DNA from 3 places in the Lysinibacillus sp. NPDC093216 genome. Region 1 is predicted to be linked to each of the others. Evidence: riboswitches for the same ligand, from Rfam matches in the RefSeq annotation. Region 1 holds a riboswitch; each other region holds the start of a gene.

What was found. A riboswitch is a leader RNA that binds a small molecule or an ion and turns the genes downstream of it on or off. The one in region 1 is predicted to bind lysine.
Region 2: it holds a riboswitch for lysine, as region 1 does, so the genes downstream of both, ACQKOG_RS26925 (amino acid permease) here and ACQKOG_RS07375 (aspartate kinase) in region 1, are expected to answer to the same signal.
Region 3: it holds a riboswitch for lysine, as region 1 does, so the genes downstream of both, ACQKOG_RS13440 (transporter substrate-binding domain-containing protein) here and ACQKOG_RS07375 (aspartate kinase) in region 1, are expected to answer to the same signal.

The regions. Positions count from the first base shown of each region.
Region 1 is NZ_JBNNVB010000004.1:244,177-249,354, reverse strand. Features, by position in the region: gene uvrC (excinuclease ABC subunit UvrC) at 1-1,305, shown strand, start outside; gene ACQKOG_RS07380 (hypothetical protein) at 1,316-1,510, shown strand; lysine riboswitch at 1,647-1,825, shown strand; gene ACQKOG_RS07375 (aspartate kinase) at 2,044-3,282, shown strand; gene ACQKOG_RS07370 (methyl-accepting chemotaxis protein) at 3,710-4,969, shown strand.
Region 2 is NZ_JBNNVB010000055.1:1,482-6,659, reverse strand. Features, by position in the region: gene ACQKOG_RS26930 (hypothetical protein) at 1-23, shown strand, start outside; gene ACQKOG_RS26925 (amino acid permease) at 577-2,040, opposite strand; lysine riboswitch at 2,128-2,304, opposite strand; gene ACQKOG_RS26920 (CynX/NimT family MFS transporter) at 2,480-3,688, shown strand; gene ACQKOG_RS26915 (nitric oxide synthase oxygenase) at 3,781-4,827, opposite strand.
Region 3 is NZ_JBNNVB010000010.1:106,829-112,006, reverse strand. Features, by position in the region: gene ACQKOG_RS13445 (amino acid ABC transporter permease) at 1-270, opposite strand, end outside; gene ACQKOG_RS13440 (transporter substrate-binding domain-containing protein) at 442-1,308, opposite strand; lysine riboswitch at 1,424-1,610, opposite strand; gene ACQKOG_RS13435 (hypothetical protein) at 2,225-2,386, opposite strand; gene odhB (2-oxoglutarate dehydrogenase complex dihydrolipoyllysine-residue succinyltransferase) at 2,536-3,765, opposite strand; gene ACQKOG_RS13425 (2-oxoglutarate dehydrogenase E1 component) at 3,857-5,178, opposite strand, start outside.

The sequences.
Region 1 (5,178 bases):
CACATGGGGCAATGTCTAGCCCCTTGCGTGAAGGATATTGAAGCTGAAACTTACCACGATATGATTGAGGATATGACAAAATTTTTAAATGGTGGAGTTGAGGAAGTCAAAAAGGAGCTAGAAGTAAAAATGCTAGCGGCCGCAGAAAATTTAGAGTTTGAGCGTGCAAAGGAATTTCGCGATCAAATTGCACATATCGATACAGTCATGCAAAAGCAAAAAATCGTATCAAGTGATACAACGAATCGTGATGTATTTGGCTATGCCGTCGAGAAGGGTTGGATGTGTGTTCAAGTTTTCTTTGTTCGTCAAGGAAAGCTTATAGAGCGAGATGTCTCGATTTTCCCGGTTTATCAAGAGGCAGAAGAGGAATTTTTAACGTTTGTTGGACGATTTTACGAGAAGCTAGAGCACATTAAACCTAAGGAGATTTTTATCCCACAATCTATTGATGCAGATATTTTAACGGAATTACTAGAAGTTAAGGTACTGACACCAAAACGTGGGCAAAAAAAAGAGCTAGTTGAATTAGCGACGAAAAATGCTGAAATTGCTGTAGCAGCGAAGTTCCAGCTTATTGAACGTCAGGAAGAGCGCACAATAGGAGCATGTGAGGCGCTCGGTGAAGCGATGGGCATTTCTACGCCGTTACGGATTGAAGCCTTCGATAATAGTCATATGCATGGGACAGATGCTGTATCTGCAATGGTTGTATTTATCGATGGAAAACCTGCGAAGAAGGAGTATCGAAAATACAAAACACGTACCGCCGCCAAGCACGATGATTACGGGGCAATGCAGGAAGTAATACGTCGTCGATACACACGTGTATTAAAAGATGGTCTACCTTTACCGGATTTAGTACTAATAGATGGTGGGAAGGGACAAATGGAAGTCGCGCGTGAAGTATTAGAGGATGAGCTCGGCCTTGTCATTCCAATTGCCGGATTAGCAAAAGATGAAAAGCATAATACTTCACAGCTTCTATTTGGTGATCCACCAGAAGTTATTGCGTTAAAACGTACAAGTGATGGATTCTACTTATTACAACGAATTCAGGATGAAGTACACCGCTTTGCTATAACCTTCTTACGACAGCAGCATGAGAAACACGCTATACAATCTGTCCTCGATAATATAGAGGGAATTGGTCCAAAGCGAAAACAACAATTACTCAAGCATTTTGGTTCTGTCAAAAAAATTCGTGAGGCAAGTATGCAGGCATTACAAGAAGCAGGGATGCCTGCTAATCTTGCTAGCAATATTCATGCTTATTTTCATTCAGCAGAAGACTCTCACCTCTAAAGGTAGTGAGATGAATGCAGATGGAATTCCTTTTCAGTGGGTGTACAAACACCTACTGAATGAAAATAAAGCCTTCGGACGCATTGTTTATCTGTGCGAAAGCGAAGCGTCAGCGGCAAATGTCTTCTGCGCGAAAGCGAAGCGTCAGCGGCAATTACGCCAAGGCGAAATTGATTTTCGACAAGACACATTGTCAAAGGATTAGACGTATGCTAAGGTTGTATATAACATTGCTCTTCAATAAAGCGATGTTATATACGGCGCCTTAGTTTTTTTAGTAGTTTCTACTTATTGAATTGGAAATTTCTTCACTAAGGTTCAATTAAATACGATCACTATTTAGTGATGATAGAGGTGCAAGGTTCAAGAGTAGTACATGCGAGGACGAACAAGTCCAGTGAAAATGTATGAAAGGGGAACTTGCCGAAGTGGAGCATCGTTGTTTCCGATGCTGTGCTGGTTTTACATTTAAGAGATGTAAGACTGTCGATTCTAAACGTTTCGGAGAGCTATCACACATGCGCAAGTTACTTTATTGTACATGTTATAGGCAGCTTTCACGTTATGTGAGGAGCTGCCTTTTTAGTTTTCCGAAACAACATTTTTTCAAGTCTGTTACTTTTACCTAAGAGGTGAAGGGGTGCTATTTGCTTTTGTGGTGTTATTTTGTGAAAAGCTGCAAAAGCATAGCTACTTTATAATCAGTAAAATGATTGAATACGAAGGAGAATGATAAAGATGGCGAGAGTTGTGATGAAATTTGGTGGTGCTGCATTAGCATCAACAGAGCACATTCAAAATGTTGCGCAAAAGGCGATTGCAGAAAAGGAAAGAGGTTTTGATGTTGTCGTTGTCACTACAGCTATGAGGAGTATATCTAAAGAATTAACAAAGATGGTTCGTGATTTATCAGACAATGCATCTAAGCGTGAACTAGACGCATTACTTTCAACAAGCTCACAACTTACTAGTACATTAGTGGCAATTGCTTTACAGGAGGAAGGATATGATGCTGTGTCATTAACGGGCTGGCAGGCAGGCATTGAAACTGATGCTATGTATAGCAATGCCCGTATTGATGGGATGGATGCTAGACGAATAGAAGAGCATTTTGTACAGGGGAAAATCGTAGTCGTTGCTGGGGAACAGGGTATCGATAATTTACGGAATATTACGACGTTAGGTAAAGGTGGGGCGGAAACGACGGCTATAGCCATTGCAGCAAAATTGAAGGCGAAGCGGGTAGATATTTACACGAATGTGGATGGAGTCTATACAGCTGATCCAAGTCATGTTGCTGGGGCACAAAAGCTAAAAGAAATTTCCTATGATGAGATGCTAGAGCTATCAAACTTAGGGTCACAAATTTTACACCCGCGAGCTGTAGAGTTAGCAAAGAAGTTTCAAATCCCGGTTATCATTAGGTCGAGCGAAATAGATACAGTAGGTACTTTATTGAAGGAGGAAGTTGAAATGGAAAAAAATTTAATTGTACGAGGTGTTGCCTATGAGTCAGACGTTATTCGCTTAACGATTGGTTATGATGCTTATTCTAATGCTTCGTTAGCAGATATGTTCACAATACTTGCGGAAAATCGTATAAACGTCGATATAATCGTACAAGCAATAATTGATGGCTTAAAGCCGACTGTATCATTTACCATTTTAAAAGAGGAGTTCGCTGAAGCATTACGTGTACTAGAAGATAGTAAAGTATCACTAGGATTTAGTTTTGCTGATTTTGAAATTGGTTTAGCGAAAGTTTCCATTATTGGATCTGGTATGGCATCTAATCCAGGGGTGGCTGCCCGAATGTTTGATCGTCTACGCCGTGAAGATATCCCTGTAAAAATGGTAAGTACTTCTGAAATAAAAGTGTCTGTCGTTGTACCTCAGGACGAAATGATTCGTGCAGCAAATGCATTACATGATGAATTTAATTTATTTCAGGAAATGTCTTTTGTACAGAAAGTGTAGCGACAACTGAGTGATCAACTTCGTGCCGCTGACGCTACGCTTTCGCGCAAAAAACATTTGTTGGCCTAATGCCTTCGGACGCAATTTAAAAGAGTCAAAGATGGATAGAGCACCCAAAGTCAAATTCGTGGATAGAGCCACCAAAATCGTGGATAGAGCACCCAAAGTCGTAGATAGAACCACCAAAGTCGTGGATAGAGCACTCAAATTCATGGATAGAGCCACCAAAATCGTGGATAGAACAGCCAAAGCGACGGAAAGAAGGGCATAATTGATTTTAGAACAAGCGCTTTTCATATAATGTTGAAGAGGATGTGTCAGTAAAAGGCACATCCTTTTTTGTTCACATCAATTTAATACTTTATCTAATTCTATTGTTATATAATAAAATATGACATGTTTTACCAAAGGGAAGGTGGAAGTTTGTATGGGGTTATTTGGTTTATTTCAAAAGTCAATGGATGAAAGCGTTGAGAAGCACAACGATTTAGAAATACAAATATTAAAAAAGCGAATTTTGGAATTGGAACTTGAGCAGGAAAGTATTGATGTGAAAAATGCGATTTTAGACTTTGTACTAGCGCATATGGAGTTAATTAATTTTCAAACGGCTTTAAAGGTTCAAAATGTCTCTACGAGTGTAGGGGATATTTCAGCAATGAGTGAAGAAATGTCGTCAAATACAGAGGAGGTGCTTGCGGTTGAGCAAAATGTTAATGCAAACATTCAAGAAATAAAACAGCATTCATTACTACTTGTAGAAGAAATGGAATCATCCATTTCAAAAGGTGAAATGGTTCAGGAGCTGTTGACCAAAGGAGCAAATTCAACAGAGCAACTGAATGATGAAATGACTAAAATGGATGATATCAGTAAAGGTGTAACCGGGATTGCCGATCAAACGCAACTACTATCTTTAAATGCCTCTATTGAAGCCGCACGTGCTGGTGAGCATGGAAAAGGCTTTAATGTTGTCGCGATGGAGGTAGGGAATTTAGCCAACAGCTCGAAAGGTTCATTGCAAGAAATGACAAAGATTCGCTCAGTCATTGATAAGAAATTACATAATACAATAACAAATATTAAAGAAGTCGAACATTATTTAACTGACTTTATAAGTGTCATGAAGGACAATATTGCTAATCTGACTGTAACAAGTAGAAATATTGAAGAAGCAGCACATGGTATTCATCAAATAACAGTTGCATCAGAAGAAAATGTAATAGCTGTAGGTCGTTTAGCGGAAACGACGACGGAATTATCACATTCTAGTGACTTCTCGGATATAATACAAAATCAAGTATCTGAAATGTTAAAAGCTATTGCACCGACAATCAGAAAACCATCAGAGCAAACGGTAGTTAGCCAATTGGCAGCAAGGTTAATGGATCATGCTAGCTTTTTACGAAATGCTATTCAAAAGGCTGGTCAGAAAGAAACGATAAAAACGTATCATCAATGTATGTTTGGAAAATGGTATTACGGACATTTTGAGGAATATCAGAACTTACCAGAATATCGTCATATTGAACAACCACATGAATTAGTACATATGGCCGCACAAAAATTAGTGAATGAACTGTCAATTAATAACATAGAAGAAATGATTCAACACTCACTTAATATTTTGGAGGCATTTATTGGGTTAATAGATGTACTTTTAAAAGAAAGACGTGCACAACTATAAATTAGAAAAATGATTCGTAAACATAAACGAGGGGGTGATTTCCGTTCTGGCTAGGCGCTTTGTAGCTGTCGCTTTGCTTTTCGCTACAGAAAACATTTGTTGCTGACGCTTCGCTTTCGCGCAGAGCAGAGCTTCCTGGGGGCGTCCGATGAGCCGCTTCACTCGCTATGCTCGCTCCAGGGTCTCGGGCCAACACGATGTTGGTTACG
Region 2 (5,178 bases), on a different contig from region 1:
TATCTATCATTTTACCATATTAAGGTTGCGCACCAAAAGTGGGGACGATTCGAGAAACTAAAGTCCCCTTTTTATTCTCTCCAGTAATTTTATCTGAAGCCTAAAATGCAGATTTGTAACATACTGTATTGATTGGTATATTGTTAGCAATAATCAAAATAATTTAGAAAGGGCTGGAAAAATGACTTTTAGAAGGAATTACGGTTTTTTTCTATTATATTTTGTATTATTGGGTTGTTATTGTTTTATGCTAGTTCATTAAGTGAAAACAGCATTTTTGGTATTTACTTTTATTTAGGTGCTCTACTGTGGATAATGAGTGTTTATTTTGGGATATCCGGAATTCGATCAAAACAAACAGGTATTTCTAAATATTTAGGATTACTCATCATTTTGCTTATTCTTGTCATCTACGGATCGATGATTGCAATTATGGTGATACGAGGTTTTGAACCTTAAAGATTAATCGTTCACTTGAAGTATTTTGATTGTACGTCTAGAATTACAAATTTATTATTAAACTAAAAAAACTGCCCTGCAAGTCAATTTCTATGACTTACAGGACAGTTTTATTTTTTATTGTTCGACTTTTAAATCACATTGCTCTAATGGAAGCATTTTAGTTTTATGCTTGATTTTATAGCCAAGCCATAAGAATAAGAACAGTGGAATACCGATATAGGAGACAAGGACTCCATACCAGTCTATTGTATTACCCATAAAGGCATTGTAGTTTTGTCCAATAACAACAATCATACAAACCGTAAAGGCAAATAGCGGGCCGAATGGGAATAGCCTTGCTTTATACGGTAACAATTTCGGATCTAAGCCCTGTACCTCGAATGCTCGACGGAAACGGTAATGGCTAAATGCAATTCCTAGCCAAGCAATGAAGCCAGACATCCCAGAGGCATTTAGAAGCCACATATAGACTACACCATCACCAAAGAATGAAGCTAAAAATGCTAGGGAGCCTACAGCTAAAGTCGCCAGTAATGCGTAAATCGGAATACCTCGACGGCTTAGTTTAGCGAAAAATTTCGGTGCATGTCCATCTACTGCCAATTGCCAAAGCATACGAGAAGATGCGTACAGCCCTGAATTCCCTGCTGACAGCATTGCCGTTAAAATGATAGCATTCATCAATGAAGCAGCAAAGGCAATTCCTAAACGGTCGAACACCAGTGTAAATGGTGAAACAGCGATATCTTCAGATAGCAAACGTGAGTCTGTAAATGGAATCAGCAGCCCAATTGCACCGATCGCTAAAATATAGAATAAAAGAATTCTCCAGAAAACAGACTTAACAGCTTTCGGAATATTTTTACCAGGATCATCTGTTTCACCTGCTGTTATTCCAAGTAGCTCTGTCCCTTGGAACGAGAATCCAGCAGCTAAGAAAATACCAAATGTAGCAAGAAATCCACCGTGGAATGGTCCATCACTGATAAAGAAATTCGTAAAGCCTACCGGAGCGTTTCCTCCTAAAATACCAAAAATCATTAGGAAACTGATAATAATAAAAATGATGACAGTTACAACCTTTATCATGGCAAACCAATATTCACTTTCACCATAGCTTTTTACAGATAATAGATTAAACGTTAAAACGACAGCAATAAATAAAACAGTCCAAAGTGCTGATGAGCTATCTGGGAACCAATATTTCATAATTAATGAGACAGCAGAAATTTCTGCCGCAATTGTAATTGCCCAGTTGTACCAGTAGTTCCAGCCAAGCGCAAAGCCTAGAGCTGGGTCTACAAATTTTGTAGCATACGTACTAAATGAGCCCGATGATGGCATATAAGCTGCCATTTCCCCTAAGCTCGTCATTAAAAAATACACCATGATACCGATTAATGCATAGGCGAGTAGTGCACCGCCAGGGCCTGCTTGCGCAATGGCACCTCCACTAGCTAAAAACAATCCAGTACCGATTGTACCGCCTAATGAAATCATTGTAATATGACGGCTTTTTAATTCTTTTTTCAGCTTCGGTGCTTTATGACCGAGCTGATTGACTTTTATTTCACTCACGATATAGCTTCCTTCCTTTTTTAAGAGGCGAAAAAAATGCCATCACATGAACGTTGCTGTGATGGCTAAGTAAATCCTCTGTTCCTTCAAAATGATAGCTCAACACGTTGTTCAAACGTGACAGTTCTGTTCCTTTCGGAGACAGCCCCAGCATGAGGTTTTCAAGTCCCCTCACACTTCGGCAGTATTTCCTTTCAGCTAATTTCTCTAATGCTTGTCATTTCCATTAACATACTCTTAAATACCGCGACCTCTACCTCACTACAAACATGAGGCATTAAATATTAAATTTATGATGGGTATTAGTTTAACATACGACCTATGGCATTTCAATAACTCGATTAATATTCTATATTTTGTGAATTTTCCACTATTTTTATTATTGTGATAAAGTGGTATAGTGATTCAATCAAGTTTGTTCTAACAAGGGGGGATTTATCTGACTACTCATGAACATACCGATACTTATCCTAGCAGGAAAATTAACTGGAAAGGTACAACCTTATTGCTCGTTATCGGAATAATTTGTATTGCCTCGACATTACGGATGCCGCTAACAGTTGTTGGACCTATCATTTCCTTTATCCGTGAAGACCTCGGCATATCCAATATACTAGCAGGCTTTCTAACAACGATCCCATTGCTAGCATTTGCAATCATTTCACCATTCGCTCCAATTGTCGCACGTAAATTTGGACTAGAATTAACATTATTTTTATCAACTATTCTTTTAGGGGGAGGGATTGTACTACGCTCCCTTGGCACAACTAGTTTACTCGTATTTGGTACGATGCTAATTGGTATAGCCATTTCATTTGGTAATGTACTAATTCCAGGATTACTTAAATTGAAATTTCCCTTTCACGTAGGTTTACTTATGGCATTTTTCACAATGTCGATGAATTTGACGGCTGGACTCGGTGCTGGCATTAGCTATCCTGTTGCCAATTCATCACTTGGTTGGCAAGGTGCACTGGCCATTTCACTTGTTCTTGTGGTGTTAACTATTGTAATTTGGATTCCACAGTTGAAATTTAATAAGCCTGAACCGACTAATAAGACTACGAAAGAACGTACACCATTATGGAAATCACCTGTTACTTGGGCAGTAGCAGGGGCTATGGGATTTCAGTCATTATTATTCTACACAACCGCCGCTTGGATTCCTGAAATATATATATCACAAGGATTAGCTGCAGATCGCGCAGGCTGGATGTTTTCCATCATGCAATTTTCACAAGTTCCAATGGCTTTAGCTGTTCCTATTATCGCTAGTAAAATGACATCTCAACGTCCTCTCGTATTAATGTTTACAGTATTTTACTTAGTTGGCTTTATCGGAGTAGTCATGGAATGGACGACCCTCGCTGTACTGTGGATGGTGCTACTAGGCTTAGCCGGAGGCGCTTCATTCGCATTAGCGATGATGTTCTTTACACTACGTACCCGTACAGCTTTTGAGGCAGCTGATTTATCAGGATTTGCGCAATCACTAGGATATTTATTAGCCGCAATCGGTCCAATCTTATTTGGTTATTTACATGATTTATTCGGTGGTTGGAATATCACCGGCTGGTTATTTGTTGTCGTAACATTTATTCTCTTTATATGTTCATTTAGGGCTTCTAAAAATGAATATGTGAATTAAAAAGGGCGGCTCATGATTAAATTATGCCTCGGCATAATTGATCATGGGTCGCTTTGTATTTGCACAATCTTAAAGTGTGCTGCCTTTCTCTACTAATAAGGTGGTTTCTGATAAAAGTAATTTGGTGTATTGTAAACATTAACATAAGGTTTATGGAAAATATGAGTCGTAGCTGGTGAGAGAGGTGGAATCAACCACGTCCAATTGCCAGTAACCTTTCGATCCGCTGCTGCTTCTGTTTCCTCAAACAATTTAAATTGCTGTGCAGCTGTATGATGATCTACTATGCTGACACCGTCTTCTTTAAAGGAATGCAGAACGGCAATATTCAGCTCAACTAATGCGCGATCACGCCATAGAGAAGCCTGTTTAGTTGTATCAAGATTGAAAATTTCTGCTATAGCAGGCAACATATTGTAACGCTCATGATCTGCTAAATTACGTGCTCCAATTTCTGTACCCATATACCAACCATTGAATGGGGCCGCCTCAAAATCAATACCTGCCATTTGAAAGCGCATGCTTGAAATAATCGGCACTGCATACCATTTTAATCCTAGCTTCTCTACTTGAGCAGATTCCGGATGACGAATAGGTACCTCTAGTACATATTCGTCAGGGATAGTAACCACTTGTGGTTCCCTTCCATCCACCTGTACAACGAGTGGAAGCACGTCAAATGCTGTTCTCTTACCTTGCCAGCCGAGTGACTCACATACTTTTGTAAACTCAACAGAATGCAGATCACCAACGATTCCAGATTCCGTTTCATAGCCAGCATAACGGATTAGCTGATGATTCCATATACGTACACGCCCCGGTGCAAAAATCGTTATTGTTGGACGAATTTTTCCATCATTTGTTGCATATTGAATATGTTCAAGCAATGCGTTGAAAATATCCTCTTCTTTTGAAATATCACGGGCATCAACAACATGCAGCGATTGCCAAAACAATCGACCAATACACTTATTACTATTGCGCCATGCTACTCGCGCACCAAAGATTAATTCTTCCGTTGTCGGTATATATTCGCCTGCTATTTTAATTTGCTGTAATTTATTGTCTAGCCATGTTTTTGATTCATTTTGTTCTACTTGATAAAGTTCTAAAAACCGCTGTACTTCATGTAAATTCATATTGAATTCCTCCATCTCCCCTCATATTAGAGGAATGGAACTATAATCACCACGATAAAATCTGCCAGAAAACATACATATTTTATATATGAAATACTTTGTTCAATATTTTATAGCATCTCTCTTTTATTTTTCTAAAACTAAAGTTATTTATGGATTATGATGCCCATTTTGAGTAGACATTATTAAAATTAGGGGAAATTACAGAGGGAATAACTGTTGAGCATGGATTTGCCCCTTTTTTACGCTGATCCCCTTTCGTACGAAGTCACGGTTGACCAGACCTGATTTCATTGTACGGCTGGGTTTTTTTCTCGTCCATAGCTAGAAGCTCTTTAGAACCCCTCGCAT
Region 3 (5,178 bases), on a different contig from region 1:
TAATCCGAAAAATACAACCATTGCTTGTACAATCATTGGTGTACCACGGAAAAATTCGACATAGCATGTTAGTATAAAATTAATGAGCTTTAAGCTATAGAACTTTACACCTTTTTTACGAACCTTAATGGTATGCATAATTCCGATGAAAAATCCGATAAGTGCACCAATAATTGTACTACTAATAGAAATAAGTAATGTATAATACGCACCTCGTAAAAACATTTGCCAGTTGTTCTCAACAATAGAAATAATCCAATCAAAACTCATGATGTTCCTCCTAACAACGTCGTGTTGCTTGTTCGTTACAGTATCCTGTTTTGGCTGGAGCCTTTGTTTCTTTTATTTTATGAAACTTTTAGCTCAGACATTATTATTATTTAGAAAGATTATAAATTGTAATGAGATGGCACGGACTAGCAGATAGCCCGTGCCATCATGTTATTGTGCTGCTGGTTGTTGGTGAATGGCTTCTTCCATAATTTTTTGGCGATCATCTTCAGAAATACCTTTTAAGATTTCATTGATTTTTTCAAGATTTGCATCGCCTTTACGTAAACCAACTGCAATGGATGTATTTGAAATATCTGTATCGAAGCCTTTTTCAAACTTCACATACGCGAACTTATCATTTGCAGCAGCAGCGGAAATACCTTCTGGACGTTCAGCTACATAGCCGTCAATTTTTCCAGCTTCTAATGCAACGCGCATTGCTGGGAAGTTATCCATTGCAGTTTGTTTTTTTACATCTTTGATTTGATCGATGACATTGTAGTTAGATGTATTTAATTGTGATGTGATTTTAGCACCAGAGAAATCTTGGATAGAAGTTGCTTTTTCATATTTGCTGCCTTTTTTAATGACCATAACAAAATCAGATGTATAGTAGTTTTCAGTGAAGTCAACTGTTTGCTTACGCTCTTTTGTAGGTGACATACCAGCAATGATTGCATCGATTTTATTGGATTGTAGTGCTGGTACTAAGCCATCCCATTCCAATTTTACGATAACCAATTCTTTTCCTAAGCCCTCAGCGATCTTTTTCGCCATTTGTACATCATAACCACCTGCATATTCTGCATTATCCGCAATTTTTACTGCGCCATTTGAATCACCCTGCTGTGTCCAGTTAAACGGAGCATAACCTGCTTCCATCCCAATACGGAATTGGCCGCCGCCTTCTTCCGTACTCGTCTTGTTACCGTCATTACTAGATGACGTCGTATCCTTTTTGTCACCAGCACCACAAGCTGCTAGCAAAATTGCAGTCATGACGGTCAACATTAATACCAACGATTTTCTTTTCATGTAACATTCCCCTTTTCTATAAAAAAATAAGACAACTGTACCAAAAAAGACCTAAGTACTGAACTTAGGTCTTACTTTTTTAACAGTTGCCCAAATCCTCACTATAATTCCATCATTCCGAGATAGCACAACCTAGTAAATCTGGAAAATAATTTACTAGGACAGTCCTGCACTTATTCACTGCAGACCCAGCATAAAAGTACGAGCTCCTTTTATACTTCGGCGATAGTTCCTTCTCCATTGCGTCTTCGCTTGCTTATACTCAACAATGAACTAATAAATACCGCGCCTCTACCTCACAATAGGATAAATGTGAGGTTTGTATATTTAATTGATATTAAGATACTACTATAAAGCTAATGTGTTCGTCAAGATAATTTTATTACTTTTCTGACTAATTACAATATTAGGGTTTTTTATCCTTTTTATGCCTTATATACACTTTTGCAAAGTTGAAAATGATTAAGACTGCCGCTTTGCCGAAAGAATCCGTAAAGTCGCCTATGCTTCTTTATACGAACTTTACCCAATTTATATACTTGGATGCAGTTATAATAATGTAAATGAAAAGCCGATTCTTTAGAAAATCCGTATCGCTACGAATACTTTTTCCGTCACTTTAGCTCTTCTATCCGTCGATTCGTTTTCTTTCCGTCGATTCAGCTTTTCTATCCGTCGCTACGAGTACTTTATCCGTCACTTTAGCTCTTCTATCCATCGATTCGTTTTCTTACCGTCGCTCTGGCTTTTCTTTCCGTCGATTCAGCTTTTCTTTCCGTCGCTATGAATGCTTTATCCGTCACTTTAGCTCTTCTATCCATCGCTTCGTTTTCTTTCCGTCGCTCTGGCTTTTCTTTCCGTCACCTTGGTTCTTCTATCCGTCGCTATGAATACTTTTTCCGTCACTTTAGCTCTTCTATCCATCGCTTCGTTCTCTTTCCGTCGCTTTGGCTTTTCTATCCGTCGATTCAGCTCTTCTATCCGTCGCTATGAATACTTTATCTGTCATTTTGGCTCTTCTTTCAGTCGCTTGGTTTTCTTTCCGTCGCTCTGGCTCATCTTTCCGTCGATTCTGCACTTCTATCCGTCGCTACGAATACTTTTTCCGTCACTTTAGCTCTTCTATCCATCGCTTCGTTCTCTTTCCGTCGCTTTCTTAAGAGTTGCTCCATAAAAAGAAAAAAACCCTGCAAAACAATGTTTGCAAGGTTTTAATAAACTCAGGAATTAAGAATTTAATAATAAATCTTCTGGGTTTTCAAGTAGTTCTTTAACAGTTTTAAGGAAGCCTACAGAATCTTTACCATCGATAATACGGTGGTCATAAGAAAGAGCTAAGTACATCATTGGGCGAATTTCTACTTCACCATTCACTTCAACTGGACGTTTTTTGATAGTATGCATACCAAGAATACCAGCTTGTGTACCATTCATGATAGGTGTAGACATTAATGAACCGAATACACCACCATTTGTAATTGTGAATGAGCCACCTTGAAGATCAGATAAACCTAATTTTTTGTCGCGTGCTTTTTTAGCTAGGTCTGCAATTGAATCTTCAATTTCAGCAAAGTTTTTGCGGTCAGCGTCACGTACAACCGGTACTACTAAACCTTCTTCTGTTGATACAGCTACACCGATATCAAAGAAGTTGTTTAAGTGAATTTCATCACCATTGATTTGTGCGTTCACATATGGGTATTTTTTAAGCGCTGCAACTACAGCTTTTGTGAAGAATGACATGAAACCAAGTTTAGAGCCAGTTGACTCGAAGAATTGGTCTTTTTTACGAGAGCGTAAAGCCATAACGTTTGTCATATCTACTTCGTTGAATGTAGTTAACATTGCTGTAGATTGTTTTACTTCAAGTAAGCGTTTTGCAATTGTTTGGCGACGACGGCTCATTTTTTCAATTGTTACACGTGAATCATCTACAGCTACAACTGCTTTAGGTGCTGCTGCTACTGGAGCTGCTACTGGAGCTGCTACTGGAGCTGTACCATGAGCTGCCACGTCTTGTACACGTACACGGCCTTGTGGATCTACTGGAGATACAGCAGCAAGGTCAATACCTTTTTCACGAGCAAGTTTACGAGCTGCTGGAGATGCGATTACACGCTCACCAGTAGTTTCTTCTACAACTGGAGCTGCTGCAACTGGAGCAGGTGCCGCTTGTGGTGGTGCTGCTGCAACTGGTGCCGCTGGAGCAGGTGCTGCACCTTCGCCAGCTTCTACTACTGCGATTACTTGACCAACAAGTACAGTATCGCCTTCTTCAGCTAAAATTTGAGTTAAAACTCCCGCTTCTTCAGAAATGATTTCAGCGTTTACTTTGTCTGTTTCAAGTTCAACGATGAATTCACCTTTTTCAACGCGATCGCCCACTTTTTTTACCCATTGTGCGATACTACCTTCTGTAATCGATTCTGCTAATTCAGGGACTTTAATTTCAGCCACTTTCATTTCCTCCTTTAATTAACGTGCATTATGCACATAAAAGGGCTACTGCCTCAGCAAGTAGCCCGGCTCTCAAAAATTTAATATGTGATTATTTAACCTTTACAGGCTCAGCAACTGCTTCTTCTACAAGTGCGGCTTGAGCTGCTTTATGAGAATCTGCATCACCTTCAGAAGTCGAGCTCATTGCAGGACGGCCTACATAACGTAGCTTTTTACCTTCTGAAAGGTCGTGTAATGTTTCTAATGCATAATTCCAAGAACCTTGGTTTTTAGGTTCTTCTTGTACCCAAACGATTTCTTTAACATTAGGATACTTTGCAATAATACCAGCAACTTGCTCTTTTGGGAATGGGTAAAGTTGTTCTACACGAGCAATGTGTAGGTGATCGAAGCCTTCACCATCTTTAATACGGTCTGCAATGTCGATCATTACTTTACCTGAACCTAATACAATGCGTTCTACAGCTTCAGTTTTTGAACCTAGACCTGGTTGTTCAATTACTTCTTGGAATGAGCCATTTGCTAATTGATCAGCATTTGCTGCAGCTAATGGGTGACGAAGTAAGTACTTAGGTGATACAACTACAAGTGGGCGAACGCCTTCTGTACCTAATAATGCTGCTTGACGACGTAATAAGTGGTAGTAGTTACCTGCGTTTGAGCAGTTTGCTACGAACCAGTTATTTTCAGCTGACATTTGTAAGTAACGTTCCATACGGCTTGAAGAGTGTTCTGGACCTTGACCTTCATAACCATGTGGTAAAAGAATAACTAGACCAGATTTTTGACCCCATTTAGCACGTGCACCTGAAATAAAGTTATCAAACATAACTTGTGCCATGTTAGCAAAGTCACCAAATTGAGCTTCCCAAACTGATAATACATGGCCATTTTCTAAATTGTAACCATATTCAAAGCCCACTACCCCAGCTTCTGTAAGTGGAGAGTTGTGTACTGAAAATGATGCATTTGCACCTGAAATATGGTGAAGTGGCGTGAATAAATTACCATTGTTTTTGTCATGTAACACTAAGTGACGTTGAGAGAACGTACCACGTTGTGCATCTTGACCTGTAAAACGTACTGGTGTGCCATCTTGAATAATTGTTGCATAAGCTAAAGTTTCTGCATGACCCCAGTCGATTTTTGCAGAAGCAAATGCATCACGGCGTTTTTCTAAAATTTTGCCAAGTTTTTTCTGTGGTTCAAAGTTTTCTTCAAACACTAAAAGCTCTTCATTAATTTTTCCTAGACGTTCCGCACCAACTGCTGTATCAATTTGTGGGAATTCTACTTTTAATTCTTCTGGCATTTCTAAATGTTTGTGTTCATCTTTATCTGCCATTTCTTTTACATGATCATAAGCTGCTTGCATTTCTGCATAGATAGCTTTATCTAATGCTGCAACTT